DNA from 4 places in the Streptomyces sp. JLYT201 genome. Region 3 is predicted to be linked to each of the others. Evidence: riboswitches for the same ligand, from Rfam matches in the RefSeq annotation. Region 3 holds a riboswitch; each other region holds the start of a gene.

Region 1 (4,284 bases), 2.5 Mb from region 3:
GCACGGTGGCCGCCTACGGCGTCGCCTCGCCGACGCAAGCGCACTTCGGCGGGTCCTCCAAGGAGATCCCCGGCATCGGCGAGATCGGCTACATCGGCCTGACGGCGTTCGTCCTGAACGTGGTCGTGACGGTCGTCCTCACCTTCGTCCTGAAGGCGATCAAGGCCCCCGACGGCGTCGACGAGACCTCCCCCGAGGACTACACGGCGGACGCCGGCGACCAGGGCGTGGCCGTCGAGCTGCCCAAGGTGGGGGCGGGCCACTGAGCCGAGGCGCTACGGACCCACAGGGCCGGGCGGGGCACGGCGGCGGACGCATGCGAAAGGATGTGCGCATGAGACGTTCCCGCCGCCTCCTCCCGGCCCTGCTCCTCGCGCCGCTCGCCCTCACCGGCTGCGGCTCGGACAGCCTCGACAGCGCGGCACCGCCGGACCGCGCCGAGCTGAAGGCCCGCGCCGAGGCGGCGCAGACGGTCGTGGAGCACGTCTACGTGACGGAGGCCGACGGCTTCGAGCTGGCCCGCCAGTCGGTGGGCGTGATCGGCGACTACGGCTTCCAGTCCACCTACGTACGGGACGAGGGCGGCGCGCAGCTCACGCTCTCCGTCGACCGGGGCACCGTCACCGACGGGAACTGCCGCACGGTCCCGCCCGCCGCCACGCGCTGCGAGAAGGACGGCAAGGGCTGGTACCGCCGCACGGGCTCCCGGCACGAGTACGTCCGCACGGAGAACGGGCTGCGCATCCAGCTCGCCGCCGACCGCGACGCGGTGAGCCGCGAGGTGCTGCGCGCCGCCGCCGAGGCCGCCCACCGCGCCGACGACCGCGAACTCGACGCGACCCTGCCCGAGACGGCCGACCCCGAGGGCCTGCCCACGGACGGCGGCGACACGGGCCGCCCCGTGGAGCGCGGCGACCTGCCGCCGAACGGCGACGGCGCCCCGCAGGACCCGCCGGGCGCGGGCGGCTGACCCACCGGCGCCCCGCCCGGGGCTCCGGCCGAGACGGCACCGGGCACCCCACCCGGGGCTCCGGCTGACACGCCCCCGGGCACCCCGCCCGGGGCTCCGGCCGACACGCCATCGGGCACCCCCTCGGCCCCCCGCACGCCGCTCCGGCACACTGCCGCGCATGGACATGGTCATCAGGCGGGTGCGGCCCGCCGAGTACGCGGCCCTGGGCGAGCTCACCGTCGAGGCGTATCTGCGCGACGGCTTCCTGGAGTTCGGCGCCGAGGAGGGCGGCTACCGCGACCACCTGCGCGATGTCGCCGGGCGGGCCGAGGCCGCCGAGGTGCTCGTCGCGGTGGCGGGCGAGCGGCTGCTCGGGGGCGTGACGTTCGTGCCCGCGGCCGGACCCATGGCCGACATCGCGCGCGCGGACGAGGCGGAGGTGCGCATGCTCGCCGTCGCGCGCGCGGCGCGCGGCCGGGGCGCGGGCGAGGCCCTGGTGCGCGCCTGCGTCGAACGCGCCCGGACCGCGGGGCGCGCCGCGGTCGTGCTGTCCACCCAGCCGACGATGCTCGCGGCCCAGCGGCTCTACGAGCGGCTCGGCTTCGTCCGCGCCCCGCGCCGGGACTGGGAGCCGGTCCCCGGTCTGGGGCTCCTCTCCTACGAGTTGACGCTCTGACGGGCCGAGGAGCGACCACACCCCGTGAGGGAGCGGTCACCTCCGACACAACATCTAGGGGCACCACCGAAACCCGGCACAAGATGTATGCTCGTCCTCGCTGTCGCCGCAGGGGAATCCGGTGGAAGTCCGGAACTGTCCCGCAACGGTGTACGTGTGCGCATTTGCGTACCCACAAAGTCCGAGGACCTGCCGACAGCGCACCCGTGCCGCCCGGTCCGGGTGCAGACGTCCGGGCCTCGTGGACATGGGCTGGTGGACGCGGCGTACGTACCGCCTCGCGCGGTCGCGCCCGTGTGCCTTCGCCTGCCTCGATGCCCAGAGCCGAGCGAGGGAGAGCACCACGTGACCATCGCGCCCGCCGAGCCCGCGTCAGCGCAGGCCGAAGCCGGTCAGCAGCACGCCGAGCAGTCCGCCCCGTCCACCGACGGGCCCGGCGCCGCCCTGCTGCGCACCCTGACCGACCTCACCGCCGACCTTCCCGACGCCGACCCCGGACGCGTCGCCGCGGCCGCGCTGCGCGGTCGCTCGGCGAAGGCCGACGAGGCGGAGTTGCGGGAGCTCGCCACCGAGGCGGCCGCCGGGCTCATCTCCGAGGACCCCGCGTACTCCCGGCTCGCCGCCCGGCTCCTGAGCATCGGCATTCGCGAGGAGGCCGCCTCGCAGGGCGTCACGTCGTTCTCCGAGTCCGTCGCGGTGGGCCACCGCGAGGGCCTGATCGCCGACCGCACCGCCGCCTTCGCGGCCCTGCACGGCACCCGTCTGGACGCCCTCGTGGAGGCCGCGCTCGCCGACGGCGCCGACCGCCGCTTCGGCTACTTCGGCCTGCGCACGCTGCACAGCCGCTATCTGCTGCGCCACCCGATCACCCGCAAGGTCATCGAGACGCCGCAGCACTTCATGCTGCGCGTGGCCGCCGGTCTCGCCGAGGACGACTCCGCTCACGCCCTCGACGAGGTCGCCGCGCTGTACGGCCTGATGAGCCGCCTCGACTACCTGCCGTCGTCGCCGACGCTCTTCAACTCCGGCACCCGCCACCCGCAGATGTCGAGCTGCTACCTGCTCGACTCGCCGCTCGACGAGCTGGACTCCATCTACGACCGCTACCACCAGGTGGCGCGTCTGTCGAAGCACGCGGGCGGCATCGGTCTGTCGTACTCCCGCATCCGCTCGCGCGGTTCGCTGATCCGCGGCACGAACGGCCACTCGAACGGCATCGTGCCGTTCCTGAAGACGCTCGACGCCTCCGTCGCCGCCGTGAACCAGGGCGGCCGCCGCAAGGGCGCCGCCGCCGTCTACCTGGAGACCTGGCACTCCGACATCGAGGAGTTCCTGGAGCTGCGGGACAACACCGGCGAGGACGCCCGGCGCACCCACAACCTGAACCTGGCGCACTGGATCCCGGACGAGTTCATGCGCCGGGTCGCCGCCGACCAGGAGTGGTCGCTGTTCTCCCCCGCCGACGTGCCCGAGCTCGTCGACCTGTGGGGCGAGGAGTTCGACACGGCCTACCGCGCGGCCGAGGCCAAGGGCCTGGCGCAGAAGACCATGCCCGCCCGCGATCTGTACGGCCGCATGATGCGCACCCTCGCGCAGACCGGCAACGGCTGGATGACCTTCAAGGACGCCTCCAACCGCACCGCCAACCAGACCGCCGAGCCCGGCCACACCGTGCACTCCTCCAATCTGTGCACGGAGATCCTGGAGGTCACGGACGACGGCGAGACGGCCGTGTGCAACCTCGGCTCGGTGAACCTCGGGGCCTTCGTGGCGGACGGCGACATCGACTGGGAGCGCCTGGACGCCACCGTCCGCACCGCCGTGACGTTCCTCGACCGCGTCGTCGACATCAACTTCTACCCGACCGAGCAGGCCGGGAAGTCCAACGCCAAGTGGCGCCCGGTGGGCCTCGGCGCCATGGGCCTGCAGGACGTCTTCTTCCAGCTGCGGCTGCCCTTCGACTCCCCCGAGGCCAAGGCGCTGTCCACGCGGATCGCCGAGCGGATCATGCTCGCCGCGTACGAGGCGTCCGCGGACCTCGCCGAGCGCCACGGGCCGCTGCCCGCCTGGGAGAAGACCCGCACGGCGCGCGGCGTCCTGCACCCCGACCACTACGAGACGGAGCGGGCCTGGCCCGAGCGCTGGGAGGCCCTGCGGGCCCGCATCGGCAAGGTCGGCATGCGCAACTCGCTGCTCCTCGCCATCGCCCCGACGGCCACCATCGCGTCCATCGCGGGCGTCTACGAGTGCATCGAGCCGCAGGTCTCCAACCTCTTCAAGCGCGAGACGCTGTCCGGCGAGTTCCTCCAGGTGAACTCCTACCTGGTGCAGGACCTCAAGAAGCTCGGCGTCTGGGACGCGCAGACCCGTGAGGCGCTGCGCGAGTCCAACGGCTCGGTGCAGGGCTTCACCTGGGTGCCCGCCGACGTGCGGAACCTGTACCGCACGGCCTGGGAGATCCCGCAGCGCGGACTGATCGACATGGCCGCCGCGCGCACGCCGTACCTCGACCAGTCGCAGTCCCTGAACCTGTTCCTGGAGACGCCGACCATCGGCAAGCTCTCCTCGATGTACGCCTACGCCTGGCAGCAGGGCCTCAAGACCACGTACTACCTGCGCTCGCGCCCCGCGACGCGCATCGCCCGCGCCGCCGGGG
Region 2 (4,284 bases), 5.9 Mb from region 3:
AAGGCTCCGCACGGGACCGCGCCGCGCTCATCCGACCCTCCTCGTGCGGTAGAGGACCGCCACGAACGCGGGGACGCCGATCAGCGACGTGACCACGCCGACCGGCACCTCCTGCGGGTCCAGGAGCGTACGGGCCAGGGTGTCCACCCAGATGAGGAACACCGCGCCGGTCAGGGCCGTCACCGGCAGCAGGCGGGCGTGGCGCGGGCCGACGAGCACGCGGGCCGCGTGGGGCAGGGTCAGGCCGACGAAGCCGATGGCCCCGGCCGCGCTGACCAGGGCCGCCGTGAGCAGGGCCGTGGTGCACAGCAGGAGCAGCCGGACCCGGGTGACGTGCACGCCCAGGGCGGCCGCCGCGTCCTGGCCGAAGGCGAACGCGTCGAGGGTGTGGGCCTGGGACAGACAGATCACCAGGGCCACGGCGAGGACCGCCGCGCACACCGCCACGTCCGTCCAGTCCGCGCCGCTCAACGAGCCGAGCAGCCAGAACAGGACGCCGCGCGTCGTCTCCGCGTCCGCGGCCGTCAGGATGACGAAGGAAGTGAGGGAGGAGAAGAGCTGCATGGCCGCCACCCCGGACAGGACCACGCGGTCCGTCGTGGCGCCCAGGGCCTGGCTGAGGAGCAGCACGAAGCCGAACGCGCACAGGGCTCCGGCGAAGGCCCCGCCGGAGACCGACACCGCTCCCCCGCCGACCCCGAGGACCACCACCGCCACCGCGCCCGTGGACGCCCCGGAGGACACGCCGAGGACGAAGGGGTCGGCGAGCGGATTGCGCAGCAGCGACTGGAGGACCGCGCCGCACACGGCGAGGCCCGCCCCGCAGACGCCCGCGAGCAGGGTGCGCGGCATGCGCAGGTTCCACACGATGCCGTCGCGCAGCGGGGTGAGCTCGGCCTCGCCCCAGCCGAGGTGGGCAGCCACCGCCGCCCAGACGTCCGGTACGGAGATGTCGGCCGGGCCGATGGTGACGGCGACGGCCACCGAGAGCGGGAGCGCCACCAGGCCCGCCGCCCACAGCAGGGCCGCGCGCCAGGCGCCGGACCGGAGGCGCGGGCCGCCGCGGGCCCGCTCGCGTGCGGCCGTGCTCACCGGGCCAGGCCGAACGCGCGCAGCCCCGCCGCGACTTGCTCGATGCCGTCGACCGTGCGGATCGTCGGGTTGAGGGCCTGGCCGCTGAGCAGCACGTACCGCTTCTTCTTCACGGCCGTGAGGTTCCTGGTGACGGGGTTGGACTCCAGGAACCTGATCTTCTGGCGGGCGCTCTCGGCCGACTGGGCCTTGCGGGTGAGGTCGCCGATGACGAGGACGTCCGGGTCGCGGTCGGCCACGGTCTCCCAGTTGATCTGGGGCCACTCGGCGCGCGTGTCGGCGAAGACGTTGCGGACGCCGAGGGCGCGGGTGATGACGCCGGGCGCGCCGCAGCAGCCCGCGATGTAGGGCGCCTTGGAGTCGGAGAACCAGTACAGGACGGACGCGTCGGACGCCTTGAGCGTCTGCTTCGCCCTGGTCACGCGGGACTTGAGGTCCGCGACGAGGCGCTCGCCGCGCGCCTGGACGTGGAAGACCCGGGCCAGGTCGCGGATCTCGCCGTAGACGGTGTCCATGGTGAGCGTCTTGGTGCGGGTGCCGTCGCCGTCGCCGCCGTTGTCCTTGCCCGCGCAGTCGGTGGGCGAGACGTAGACGGGGACGCCGAGCTCGGTGAACTTGGCGCGGTCGGCGACGCCGCCCTTGCCGACGGTGTAGAGGAACGACGCGCTGACGAAGTCCGGCTCCTTGGAGAGGACCTTCTCCAGGGACGGGTAGCGGTCGGCGAGGCGCTCGACCTTCGCGTTCTGCTTCTTCAGGCGGGGCAGGACCGGGTCGGTCCAGGTGCCGGTGCCGGCCATGCGGTCGGCGAGGCCGAGGGAGAGCAGGATCTCCGTGGAGCCCTGGTCGAGGGAGACCGCCCGCTTCGGCGGGGCCGTGACCTCGGCCTTCTTGCCGCAGGAGGTGACCGTCACCGGGTAGCCCGCGGCCTTGGCCCCCTCGTCCTGGCGCTTCGCGGAGCCGCCGCCGCAGGCGGTGAGCAGGAGCAGGCCGCCCGCCGCGAGCAGCGCGGTCAGGCGCGCCCCGGGGGCGGTGCGGGCGCCGGGGGCGGCGCTGCGGGGACGGGCGGGCGCGCGGCGTGCGCGAGGGGCGAGAGGGGGCACAGGACTTCCCGGGTCTCATGGCTCATGCGCGGAGCCTGGTCTGCGAAACCCCGCCGCCCGGCGCGCGGTCGGCGGTGCCAGCAGGTCTTCGGACTCGGGTTCGTCCGGGCGGGGCCGCCTTCCCGGATGTCCGGTGACATCCAGTGGCCGCTGGTCCCGCCCGTCCCCCTCACCGCTGCGCGTCAGTTCCGGATTCCCACCGGATTCCCTGGCCCTGGTGCGGGCGCGACTGGCGTGCGCAAGCTATCACCCCGCCGCGGGCCGGGCGGACGTCACCCCTGCTCGGGGCGCGGTTCGCCGCGGTAGGTGCCGAAGGACCACTTGTTGCCCTCCGGGTCCGCGACGGCGAACTCGCGGCTGCCGTACGGCTGGTCCTCGATCTCGCGGATGACCTTCACGCCCGCCTCCTTGAGGCGGCGGTGGAGGGCGTCGACGTGATCCGTGACGACGTACGCACCGAACGTCCCCGGCTTGAGGCACCACTCGGCCGACTCCGGGTCGTACGAGCCGAGCATGACGCCGCCGCCCTCGGGCCAGTCGAGCTGGGCGTGGGCGACGCGGCCGCCGTCCTCGTACACGGCGGTGCGCAGGAAGCCGACGGTGGTGACGAGGAAGTCGATGAGGGCGGGGGCGTCGTGGGCCTGGAAGGCGGGCCAGACGTCGGGGGCGCGGAGGTTCGGGGTGTTCTGAGTGCTCTGTACCGCTTCGGTGGTGTTCATGCCTCTCAGTCTTCGCCGTCGCGGTGTCCCCCGGCTTGGATATTCCGGCACTCCTCGGCCAGCCAGGCGGTCGGGCTCGCGCCCGTGTACTGGCGGAAGTCGCGCACCAGGTGGGAGTGGTCGTAGTAGCCGCAGTCGGCGGCGACGCGGGCGAGGTCGGCGGGCGCGCCCGCGACGACCGCGCGCACGACCCGCGCCTTCGCGTGCTGGAAGCGCATCAGGCGGGCGGCCTGCTTGGGCGTCACGCCGGTCTCGGCGCGGAAGAGGGCCGTCAGGCGGCGCTCGCTGAGCGCGACGTGCGCGGCCAGGCCCCGCAGGGTGCCCGCGCCCCGGTGCCGGGCGAGCCAGGCCCAGGCCTCGGCGACCTCGGGGCGCACCGGGGCGAGGCGCCCGGCGTCGGCGGCGCGGCGCGCCAAGTAGGCGTGGAGGCAGGCGAACCGCTCGTCCCAGCCGTCGGCCTCGCACAGCCGCTCGCGGACCTCGGCGGCGATCCGGCCGAGGACGTCCGTGCCGTCGGTGACGAGCCGTCCCGTCAGCTCGGCGGCCGGGAGGCCGAGGAGCGAGCGGGCCGCGAGCGGGTGCACGGCGAGCTGGATGCCCGCCTGGTGCTCGGGCTGCACGACGTACGCCGGGCTCTGGTGCAGACCGCCCACGACGATGTCGGTGCGCTCGGCGTCGGGCCCGGTGGCCCGCTCCGCCGTGGAGCCGGTGACGACGGGCCCGTCGAGCGAGAAGATCAGCGTCAGATACGGCGACGGCAGGCCGCGGTGCAGGCCCGGCGTCTCGCCGCTCGTGCGGTAGCCCACGGCGGACACGACCTTGCCGCCCTGCTCGGGCGGGAGCGGGACGCGGACGAACTCGCGGCGGGCGGTGTCCATGCGTCCATTGTGACCGCATGTGCGGGCCAGGCACGGCCTCGCGGGCGCCGGGCACGGCTTCGCGGGGGGGGGCGGGCACGGCCTCGCACGCGCCGCCGCGGCTACCCGCTGCGTCGCGTCCCATGCCCGCCACGCACCGTGACATCGATCATGGGAATCGGCCCCGCGCGCTCGTAGCATGTCCCGCCGCTCCGCCCGGGGCGGCGCATCACCTCCGAGGATCCGAGGAACGGACACCATGGCTGTACGAGCACGAAGCAGGAGCAAGCGGGCGGTCCTCGGACTCGCGGGGGCGCTCGCGGCGGCGGTGTTCGCGGGCGGCGCGCTGTGGCCGGGCGCGGACGCGGCCACGGCGCGCCCGTCGGCCGCGCCCGTCCGGCTCGCGCACTGGCCGAAGCCGGTGGCCGCCGAACTCGGCGAGGTCATCGCCGAGAACGCGCACAACGGCGCGTACGCCGTCTTCGACGCGGACAACACGACGTACCGCAACGACCT
Region 3 (4,284 bases):
TTCGCGCGCGACCTCGTGGCAGCGGTCCTCGCCCAGGGCGACCGCTGAGCGCCGCCCGGTGGCCGGGGCGTCCCGGCCACCGGGCGGCGCGCGTCAGGACTCCCGCGCCGTCAGCTCGGCCCGGACCTGCCGCGCGGCGGCGACCAGGTTCTCCAGGGAGGCCCGGGTCTCCGGCCAGCCGCGCGTCTTCAGGCCGCAGTCCGGGTTGACCCACAGGCGCCCGGCCGGGATGGCCTCAAGTCCCTTGCGCAGCAGGGCGGCCGCCTCGTCGGCGCCCGGCACCCGCGGCGAGTGGATGTCGTACACGCCGGGACCCACCTCGCGCGGATAGCCCGCGGCGGCCAGCTCGTCCGCGACCTGCATGTGCGAGCGGGCCGCCTCCAGGCTGATGACGTCCGCGTCGAGGTCGTCGATGGCCTGGAGGACGTCGCCGAACTCCGCGTAGCACATGTGGGTGTGGATCTGCGTCTCCGGCCGCACGCCGCTCGTGGTGAGCCGGAAGGACTCCGTCGCCCACCGCAGGTACGCGGCCCGGTCCGCGGCGCGCAGCGGAAGCGTCTCGCGCAGCGCCGGCTCGTCGACCTGGATCACCGACGTGCCCGCCGCCTCCAGGTCGTTCACCTCGTCGCGCAGGGCGAGCGCCACCTGGCGCGCGGTGTCGCCGAGCGGCTGGTCGTCGCGGACGAACGACCACGCGAGCATCGTCACCGGACCGGTCAGCATGCCCTTGACGGGCCGGTCGGTGAGCGCGTTCGCGTACGCGGTCCAGCGCACCGTCATCGGCTCCGGGCGCGAGATGTCCCCGGCGAGCACCGGCGGCCGCACATAGCGCGTGCCGTACGACTGGACCCAGCCGTGCCGGGTCGCCAGATAGCCGGTGAGCTGCTCGGCGAAGTACTGGACCATGTCGTTGCGCTCGGGCTCGCCGTGCACCAGGACGTCGATGCCCGCCTTCTCCTGGAAGGAGAGCACCGCCTGGATCTCGGACTCGATGCGCTCCTCGTACCGGGCCGTGTCGATGCGGCCCGCGCGCAGGTCGGCGCGGGCCGCCCGCAGTTCGGTGGTCTGCGGGAACGAGCCGATGGTGGTCGTCGGGAGCAGCGGCAGGCCCAGGCTCGCGCGCTGGGCGGCGGCCCGCTCGGGGTAGGGCTGCGCGCGCCGGGCGTCGGCGGCGGTCGCGGCGGCGGCGCGGGCGCGCACTGCCGGGTCGTGGGTGAGCGCGGAGCCCGCGCGCGACGCCAGGTCGGCGCGGTTCGCGGCGAGTTCGGCGGCGATGGTGTCCGGGCCCTGGGACAGGCCGCGGGCCAGGGTGACCAGCTCGGTCGTCTTCTGCCGGGCGAAGGCGAGCCAGCGGGCGACCTGCGGGTCGATGTCGCGCTCGACGGCGGCGTCCAGCGGCACGTGCAGCAGGGAGCAGGAGGCGGCGACGTCCACGCGGTCGGCGAGCCCGAGCAGGGTGCCGAGGGTGCTGAGGGACTTCTCCAGGTTGTTGATCCAGATGTTGCGCCCGTCGACGACCCCCGCGACCAGGCGCTTGCCGGGCAGGCCGCCCGCCCGCGCGAGGTCGTCCAGGTTGGCGGCGGCGGGCCCCGTGAAGTCGACGGCCAGCCCGTCCACGGGCGCCTTGGCGAGCACGGGGAGCGCCTCGCCGAGCCGGTCGAAGTAGGAGGCGACGAGCAGCTTCGGACGGTCGTCGAGCGCGCCCAGGTCGCGGTAGGTGCGGGCCGCCGCGTTCAGGTCGGCGGGCGTGCGGTCCTGCACGAGCGCGGGCTCGTCCAGCTGCACCCAGGCGGCGCCCGCCGCCCGCAGATCGGCGAGGACCTCCGCGTACACCGGAAGCAGCCGGTCCAGGAGGGTCAGCGGCTCGAAGCCCGGATCGACGTCCGGCGCGGGCTTGGCGAGCAGCAGATAGGTGACCGGGCCGACGAGCACGGGGCGCGCGGCGAGGCCGAGCGCGAGCGCCTCCTTCACCTCGGCGACCTGCTTCGTCGCGTCCGCCGCGAACACGGTGTCCGGGCCCAGCTCCGGCACCAGGTAGTGGTAGTTGGTGTCGAACCACTTGGTCATTTCGAGGGGCGCCACCTCCGCGGTGCCCCGGGCCATCGCGAAGTAGCCGTCCAGCGGGTCCGCCGCGACGGCGGCGCGGTGCCGCGCGGGGATCGCGCCGACCATCACGCTCGTGTCCAGGACGTGGTCGTAGTACGAGAAGTCGCCGGTCGGCACCTCGTGGACACCGGCGTCCGCGAGCTGCTCCCAGTTCGTGCGGCGCAGTAGGGCCGCCGTCTCCCGCAGGCCCGCAGCGCTGACGCGGCCCTTCCAGTAGCCCTCGACGGCCTTCTTCAACTCCCGGTCTGCGCCCTGGCGGGGGTAGCCGTACACGGTGGCCCGTGCCGCCGCGGCTGCGGACTTGTCTGTCACAGAACTCTCCTTCGCGAGCAATGTCGTGTGGGTCCCGGGACGATCGGGAGCGCGAAGGAGCAACAGACCGGCCGACCGGCCACGGCCGTCGATGGCCGCGCGCCTGTGCCCGATGTGTACGCCGACCCGCCCACGAGGTCACCGGTGAGCCGCGCACGCCGGGGCGCGCACGGGCAACGGGCAGGTCTTCGGACTCGCGGGCGAGACCTCCGAGGAGGTCACCTACTGGCCGTCGCTTCCCGGGTCCGTGCCGGACCCAGTGCGTATGACGGCGGTCGTTCCCACTCACCGCTGCGGGGCAGTCCCGGATTTCCACCGGGTTCCCTCTTACGACGCCACTGCCTGGCGGGCAGGACGAACCAGTCGCGCCGCAAGCGTAGGTGATGAACCCCTGTCCGGGGGAGGGGGGAAGACGACAGGCGCGGCTTATTGCATATTGATTGCAATTACTATGGAGCCGCATTAGCTGGGCCGGTCGGCACGCGGAAGAAGCGGGAGTACACGCATGGCACCCCCTCGGATCGTTCTGGGGATCGAGTCTTCGTGCGACGAGACCGGGGCAGGTCTCGTGCGGGACGGGCAGCTGCTCGGGCACGCCGTCGCGTCCAGCATGGACGAGCACGCCCGCTTCGGCGGCGTCGTCCCCGAGATCGCCGCCCGCGCCCACGTGCACGCGCTGAACCCGGTGGTCCGCAGCGCCCTCGACCGGGCGGGGCTGCGGCTCGGCGACATCGGCGCGGTGGCCGTGACGACCGGGCCGGGCCTCTCCGGCGCCCTCCAGGTCGGCCTCGCCGGGGCGAAGGGCCTCGCGTACGCACTCGACGTACCGCTGTACGGCGTGCACCACCTGGCCGGGCACGTCGCCGCCGACACCCTGGAGCACGGGCCGCTGCCGGACCCGTGCGTGGTCCTCATCGTCTCCGGCGGCCACACTTCGCTGCTGCTCGTGCGCGACCTCGCCCGGGACCCCATCACCCACCTGGGCGACACCCTGGACGACGCCGCGGGGGAGTGCTTCGACAAGGTGGCCCGCGTCTTCGGCCTGCCCTACCCGGGCGGCCCCGCCGTCGACCGCGCGGCCCGCGCGGGCTCGTCGGACGCGGTGGCCTTCCCGCGCCCCCTGACCGGGCCGCGCGACGACCCGTACGCCTTCTCGTTCTCCGGTCTGAAGACCGCCGCGGCCCGCTGGGCCGAGAGCCACCGGGGCCGCGAACTGCCGGTCGCCGACGGGGCCGCCGCGCTCCAGGAGGCCGTCGCCGACGTCCTGACCCGCAAGGCGGTCGCGGCCTGCGCCGCGCACGGCGTGGGCACGCTCGTGGTCGTCGGCGGCGTCGCCGCCAACTCCCGGGTGCGGGCCCTCGCCGAGGAGCGCTGCCGGGCCGCGGGGATCACCCTGCGCGTCCCGCCGCTGGGCCTGTGCACCGACAACGGCGCGATGATCGCCGCCGTCGGCGACCTCCTGGTGCGCGCGGGCGCCGAGCCCGCACCCCTCGACGTGTCCATCGACCCCTCGGCGCCCCTTGAGCACGCCGCGCTGCACCCCGTCGCCCGCGTCGCGAGGGCCGCCTGATGGCCGCCGTCGTGCACCGCCTCGCGGGCCCCGGCCTGCTCGCCCACCGCGAGGGCATCCGCGCCGTCTACGCCGCCGCGTTCGCCGAGCCGCCCTGGCACGCGGAGCCCGCCGAGGCCGACGGGTATCTGACGCGCCTCGCGGCCGACGCCGCCCGGCCCGGCTTCGCGGGCGCCGTCGCCCTCGACGGCGAGCGGGTGCTCGGCTTCGCCACGGCCTGGACGTCGAGCACCCCGCTGCCGGACGCCCGCTCCTACCCGCGCGTCACCGCCGCGCTCGGCGCCGAGCGCACCGCC
Region 4 (4,284 bases), 640 kb from region 3:
GCGCCAGATCTGGCCCGCGGCGTGCGTGGCGATCAGCGGTCGCCCCGTGCTGTCGAGGGTGAGCCCGTCCGGCAGGGCGAGGACGTCGGACGGGGCCACCGAGACCCAACGCCTCGGGTGGGCCGGGTCGTCGGCCGCGATGCGGTAGAGGCCGGGGGCCACGGTGGTCTGGATGACGTACACCTGCGTCCCGTCCGGGGACACGGCGATGCCGTTGGGCTGGGGCACCCGGGCCCAGGCGGGGTCGACCCTGCCGTCCGGCGAGACGCGGCCGATGTTCCGCCCGCCCAAGGTCGTGGTGTACACGGTGCCGTCGGGCGCGAGGGCCACGCCGTCGATGCCGCCGAGTCCGGCGGCGTACGTGGTGACCTCGCCGGTGTCCGGGTCCACCAGGAGGAGCTTCGAGGTGGGCAGCGCGTCGCCGGTGAGCGAGTGCACGAGGTCGTTGCCGGTGCCGACGAGGAGGCGGCCGTCCGCACGCACGACGATCCCGCCGTTCGCTCCCACGTCGCCGGTGAGGGGTACGGGGGTGCGGCCCGGCGCGTCGATCCGGTAGACGCGGCCGGTGAAGTACGCGGTGGCGAACATCCGCCCGCGCTCGTCCACGACGATCGACTCGACCCAGTCGGGGATGCGCGCCACCTGGACCGGCGCTCCCCGCCCCGGGGCGGCACAGGCCGGTGCCGCGGACGCGGGGGCGGGTGCGAGCACACCCGCGGCCGCGGCCAGCAGGGCCAGCGACGCGATGCCGCGGCCCGGCCCGCGCAACACTCCGCGCGGCCTCCGGCTCACCTTCAACGTCATCGGTTCTCCTCCGTCGTCGGGTCGTGTGCCGGGCGAAGTATCAGCTCCGGGAGCGGCGAGCACCACCGTCTGGAGGTGTCGGCTCGGGCACACCGGTGGCGGGCGCGGGCGGCGGCGCACGCCGTAGGGTCGGCACATGCGCATCGTGTCCCTGCTCCCCGCCGCCACCGACGTCGTCGCCGAACTCGGCCTGCTGGAGGGGCTCGTCGGGCGCACCCACGAGTGCGACTGGCCGCCCCGGGAGGCGGCGGCCGTCCCCGTGGTGACCGGTGCCGATCTGGACCAGGACGCCTTGAGCAGCCGTGAGATCTCCGACGCGGTGGGCGGGTCGGCGCACTCCGGGTCCTCGCTGTACTCCCTCGACACCGAGGCGCTCGCGGCCCTGCGCCCCGATGTGGTCCTCACCCAGGACCTGTGCGACGTCTGCGCGGTCTCGTACGAGCGGGTCAGCCGCACCGTGCGGCTCCTGGACGCGGACACCCGCGTCCTGAGCCTGGAGCCGCGCACCCTCGACGACGTGCTGGACTGTCTGGTCACGGTCGGGGCCGTGCTCGGGGTGCGGGGGCGCGCCGCGTCGCGCCGGGACGAGCTGCGCGCCCGCCTCGACCGGGTGCGCGCCCTGACCGCGGGGCGTGCGCGGCCCCGGGTGGTCGCGATCGAGTGGCTGGATCCGCTGTGGCCGGCCGGGCACTGGGTGCCCGAGCAGATCGCCGCCGCCGGGGGCGAGCCGCTCCTCGCCGGGCCCGGCGAGCACACCGGGCCCATGACGTGGGACGCGGTGCGCGCGGCCCGGCCCGACGTGCTGCTCGTGCTGCCCTGCGGCTTTCCGCCCGAGCGGACGCTGCGCGAGACGGGCCTGCTCACCCGGCTGCCCGGCTGGTCGAAACTGCTCGCCGTCCGGTCGGGGCGCGTCTGGGTCCTGGACGGGCCCGCGTACTTCAACCGGCCGGGGCCGCGCGTGGTCCGCGGGGCGGAGGTGCTGGCCCACGTCCTGCACGGGGTGGGCGCCGGGGCGGCGGTGACCGCGGGCGAGGCGCGCCCGCTGCCCTGACCCGGGCGCGCCGCCCCGGCGCGGTGGTTCAGGACACCGCGCGGCGTCGCGGCGGGGTGAAGGCGTACAGGTCGAGGATCTCCGGCCGCGGAGCGACGCCGGGGCCCCCGGCGCGGACCCAGGCGACGATGTCCTCGGTCGCGTCCGCGTCGTTGACCAGGCCGAGCCACACCGGCCGGGCACCGGCCGCCCGGCCCTCGGCAGAGGGCTGGACCACGATGACGTTGGCCTGGTCGCACACGTCCAGGCAGGCGGAGACGCGTACGGGTGCCTCGGCCCGCAGGCGCGCGGTCTGTGCGGCGTGGTCGACGCCGGTCACCTTCGGACTGCCGCAGCAGCAGTCTCGGCAGACGACGACCCGGCAGGGCGCCGGTCCTGTGGCCGTGTCATGACTTCCTGCGGTGCCGGACGACTTCCGGGCCGGTCTTGCGGGCATGCCGCGTCCTGCCTCTCTCCGGGGAGATCCGCCCCGGTGTTGTGCGGAGGAGGCGACCGCGTGAGTCTCCTGGCTCTCGGGTCGCCGCTCGTCCCGGCTTTCCCACCCCCTGCGGGGCGGTGGCCGGTCGGGACGCGCTCGCCGATCACAGTGGCGGGACCGCGCCGGATTCACACCGGCTTCCTCGGACCGCCGTCGCCTTGTCGTCCGTCATCATTCCATCCGACTGCCCTCAGCTGCCCGGGGGTCCCGCTCCGGGACCTCGTCAGCCGCCGTACAGGGTCACCGGCAGGGCCTGGACGCTGTTGCTGACGAAGGACGGCAACGGCACCAACTCCGCGCGCGGCACGGCGAGCTCCATGTCCGGGAACCGCCCGAACAGGCCCGGCAGCGCGATGCCCGCCTCCAGACGGGCCAGGCCCGCGCCCAGGCAGTAGTGCGGGCCGTGGCCGAAGGAGAGGTGCTTCGGACGGGGCCGGGCGATATCGAACTCCTCGGCGTCGGGGCCGAATCGGTCGGGGTCCCGGCCCGCGGCCGCGTACGAGGCGAGGATGGCCTCGCCGCGCGGGATCACCACGTTTCCGACGGGGATGTCGTCGAGGGCGTAGCGCAGCGGGAAGTGCGCGACGGGCGGGTCCCACCGCAGGGTCTCCTCCACCACGGCGTCCCACGGCCGTTGCCCGGTGGTGACGGCGGCGCGCTGCTCGGGGTGGGTGAGCAGCGCCGCCGTCGCGTTGGTGATCAGGTTGAGGGTGGTGCCGTGGCCCGCGACGAGGACCAGGGTCAGGGTGCCGATCAGCTCCGGCTCCGAGAGCCGGTCGCCGTCGTCGCGCGCGGCGATCAGATGGCTGGTCAGGTCCTCCCCCGACCGCTTCCGCCGGTCGGCGACGAGGTCGGCGAGGAGTGCGTGCAGGCGTTGTTGGGTGGCGAGGGTCTCTTCGGGCGGGGTGACGCTGCTGGTCAGGCTCGCGGAGAGGTTCCGGAAGTCGTCGAAGCGCTCGTCGGGCACGCCGAGGAGGTCGCCGATCACCGCCATGGGCAGCGGATAGGCGAAGTGGCGGCGCAGGTCCACGGGATCGGTGCCGCCCTCGGCGAGGGCGTCGAGGAGGCTCTGGGTGATCGCCTCGACGCGGGGCCGCATCGCGGTGACGCGCCGCGCGGTGAAGGCCTGCGCGACGAGGTCGCGCAGCCGGCGGTGTTCCTCTCCGTCGGCGGTGGTCATGCCGCGGTTGGTGACCATGCCGATCAGCGGCCAGCCCTCCGGCACCTCCCCCGCCCGCAACGCGGACCAGTGCGCCGGGTCCTTTGCCGTACGGGGGTCCGCCAGGAGTTCCTGGAGGAGTTGGTGGCGGGTGAGGACCCAGGCGGGCAGTCCACCGGGGAGCCGCACGCGCACGGCGGGGCCGATCGCGCGGAGCCTCCGGTTCTCGCCGTGGAGGTCACCGGCGCTCGCGTCGAGGCGGAAGGGAGGGGGTTGGCTGTCCACGGGTCACCTCTGGCTGGGTCGACGAGGGAGCGAGCGTGGAGCGTGTGCGGGGACGGGCGTGGCGCGGGCGTGTGCTGTGCGCACCGTGCGCCGCACGCGGTGTGCGCCGTGCACGGCGTACGCGGGCGCCGTGCGGGGCGGCGTACGCGGAGCGGCCACTGGATCGTACGGTTCCGCGCGAGCCCGGAGAAGAGCGCGCGCGACGCCCGTGCGACGGTCCGTGGGGGCGTGCCCGGCCCGGGGCCTGACGGGTGTTCAGCCCGACGTGGCCGCGGGAGCGGGCTCGGCCTCGGTCTCCGGTTCCGCCTGCCGTGCGCGGTCGGCCGTGGCGCTGGCGACCGTCATCCGCAACGGGGGCAGGGACGCGACGAAGGTGCCGAGGGCCAGCAGGACGCCGAGCACTCCGGCGCCCGCCGTGTCGAGGACGGCGCCGACGGCCAGCGGCCCGATGCCGGTGCCCAGCGCGCTCGCTCCGCTGAGGGAGGCCACCAGGCGTCCGCTCGGGTC

What was found. A riboswitch is a leader RNA that binds a small molecule or an ion and turns the genes downstream of it on or off. The one in region 3 is predicted to bind cobalamin.
Region 1: it holds a riboswitch for cobalamin, as region 3 does, so the genes downstream of both, AC5WAM_RS14400 (ribonucleoside-diphosphate reductase subunit alpha) here and metE (5-methyltetrahydropteroyltriglutamate--homocysteine S-methyltransferase) in region 3, are expected to answer to the same signal.
Region 2: it holds a riboswitch for cobalamin, as region 3 does, so the genes downstream of both, AC5WAM_RS29855 (ABC transporter substrate-binding protein) here and metE (5-methyltetrahydropteroyltriglutamate--homocysteine S-methyltransferase) in region 3, are expected to answer to the same signal.
Region 4: it holds a riboswitch for cobalamin, as region 3 does, so the genes downstream of both, AC5WAM_RS02055 ((2Fe-2S) ferredoxin domain-containing protein) here and metE (5-methyltetrahydropteroyltriglutamate--homocysteine S-methyltransferase) in region 3, are expected to answer to the same signal.

What each region holds. Positions count from the first base shown of each region.
Region 1 covers NZ_CM182551.1:3,602,760-3,607,043, forward strand. Annotated here, with positions in the region: gene mctP (monocarboxylate uptake permease MctP) at 1-266, shown strand, start outside; gene AC5WAM_RS14390 (hypothetical protein) at 335-970, shown strand; gene AC5WAM_RS14395 (GNAT family N-acetyltransferase) at 1,131-1,628, shown strand; adenosylcobalamin-variant (AdoCbl-variant) riboswitch at 1,729-1,827, shown strand; gene AC5WAM_RS14400 (ribonucleoside-diphosphate reductase subunit alpha) at 1,974-4,284, shown strand, end outside.
Region 2 covers NZ_CM182551.1:7,064,207-7,068,490, reverse strand. Annotated here, with positions in the region: gene AC5WAM_RS29865 (ABC transporter ATP-binding protein) at 1-31, opposite strand, end outside; gene AC5WAM_RS29860 (FecCD family ABC transporter permease) at 28-1,092, opposite strand; gene AC5WAM_RS29855 (ABC transporter substrate-binding protein) at 1,089-2,105, opposite strand; cobalamin riboswitch at 2,255-2,441, opposite strand; gene AC5WAM_RS29850 (VOC family protein) at 2,465-2,911, opposite strand; gene AC5WAM_RS29845 (helix-turn-helix domain-containing protein) at 2,917-3,789, opposite strand; gene AC5WAM_RS29840 (HAD family hydrolase) at 4,028-4,284, shown strand, end outside.
Region 3 covers NZ_CM182551.1:1,151,768-1,156,051, reverse strand. Annotated here, with positions in the region: gene AC5WAM_RS04960 (TetR/AcrR family transcriptional regulator) at 1-48, shown strand, start outside; gene metE (5-methyltetrahydropteroyltriglutamate--homocysteine S-methyltransferase) at 94-2,418, opposite strand; cobalamin riboswitch at 2,581-2,797, opposite strand; gene tsaD (tRNA (adenosine(37)-N6)-threonylcarbamoyltransferase complex transferase subunit TsaD) at 2,924-3,988, shown strand; gene AC5WAM_RS04945 (GNAT family N-acetyltransferase) at 3,988-4,284, shown strand, end outside.
Region 4 covers NZ_CM182551.1:509,037-513,320, forward strand. Annotated here, with positions in the region: gene AC5WAM_RS02045 (SMP-30/gluconolactonase/LRE family protein) at 1-804, opposite strand, end outside; gene AC5WAM_RS02050 (cobalamin-binding protein) at 941-1,855, shown strand; gene AC5WAM_RS02055 ((2Fe-2S) ferredoxin domain-containing protein) at 1,884-2,291, opposite strand; cobalamin riboswitch at 2,355-2,476, opposite strand; gene AC5WAM_RS02060 (cytochrome P450 family protein) at 2,557-3,777, opposite strand; gene AC5WAM_RS02065 (MFS transporter) at 4,033-4,284, opposite strand, start outside.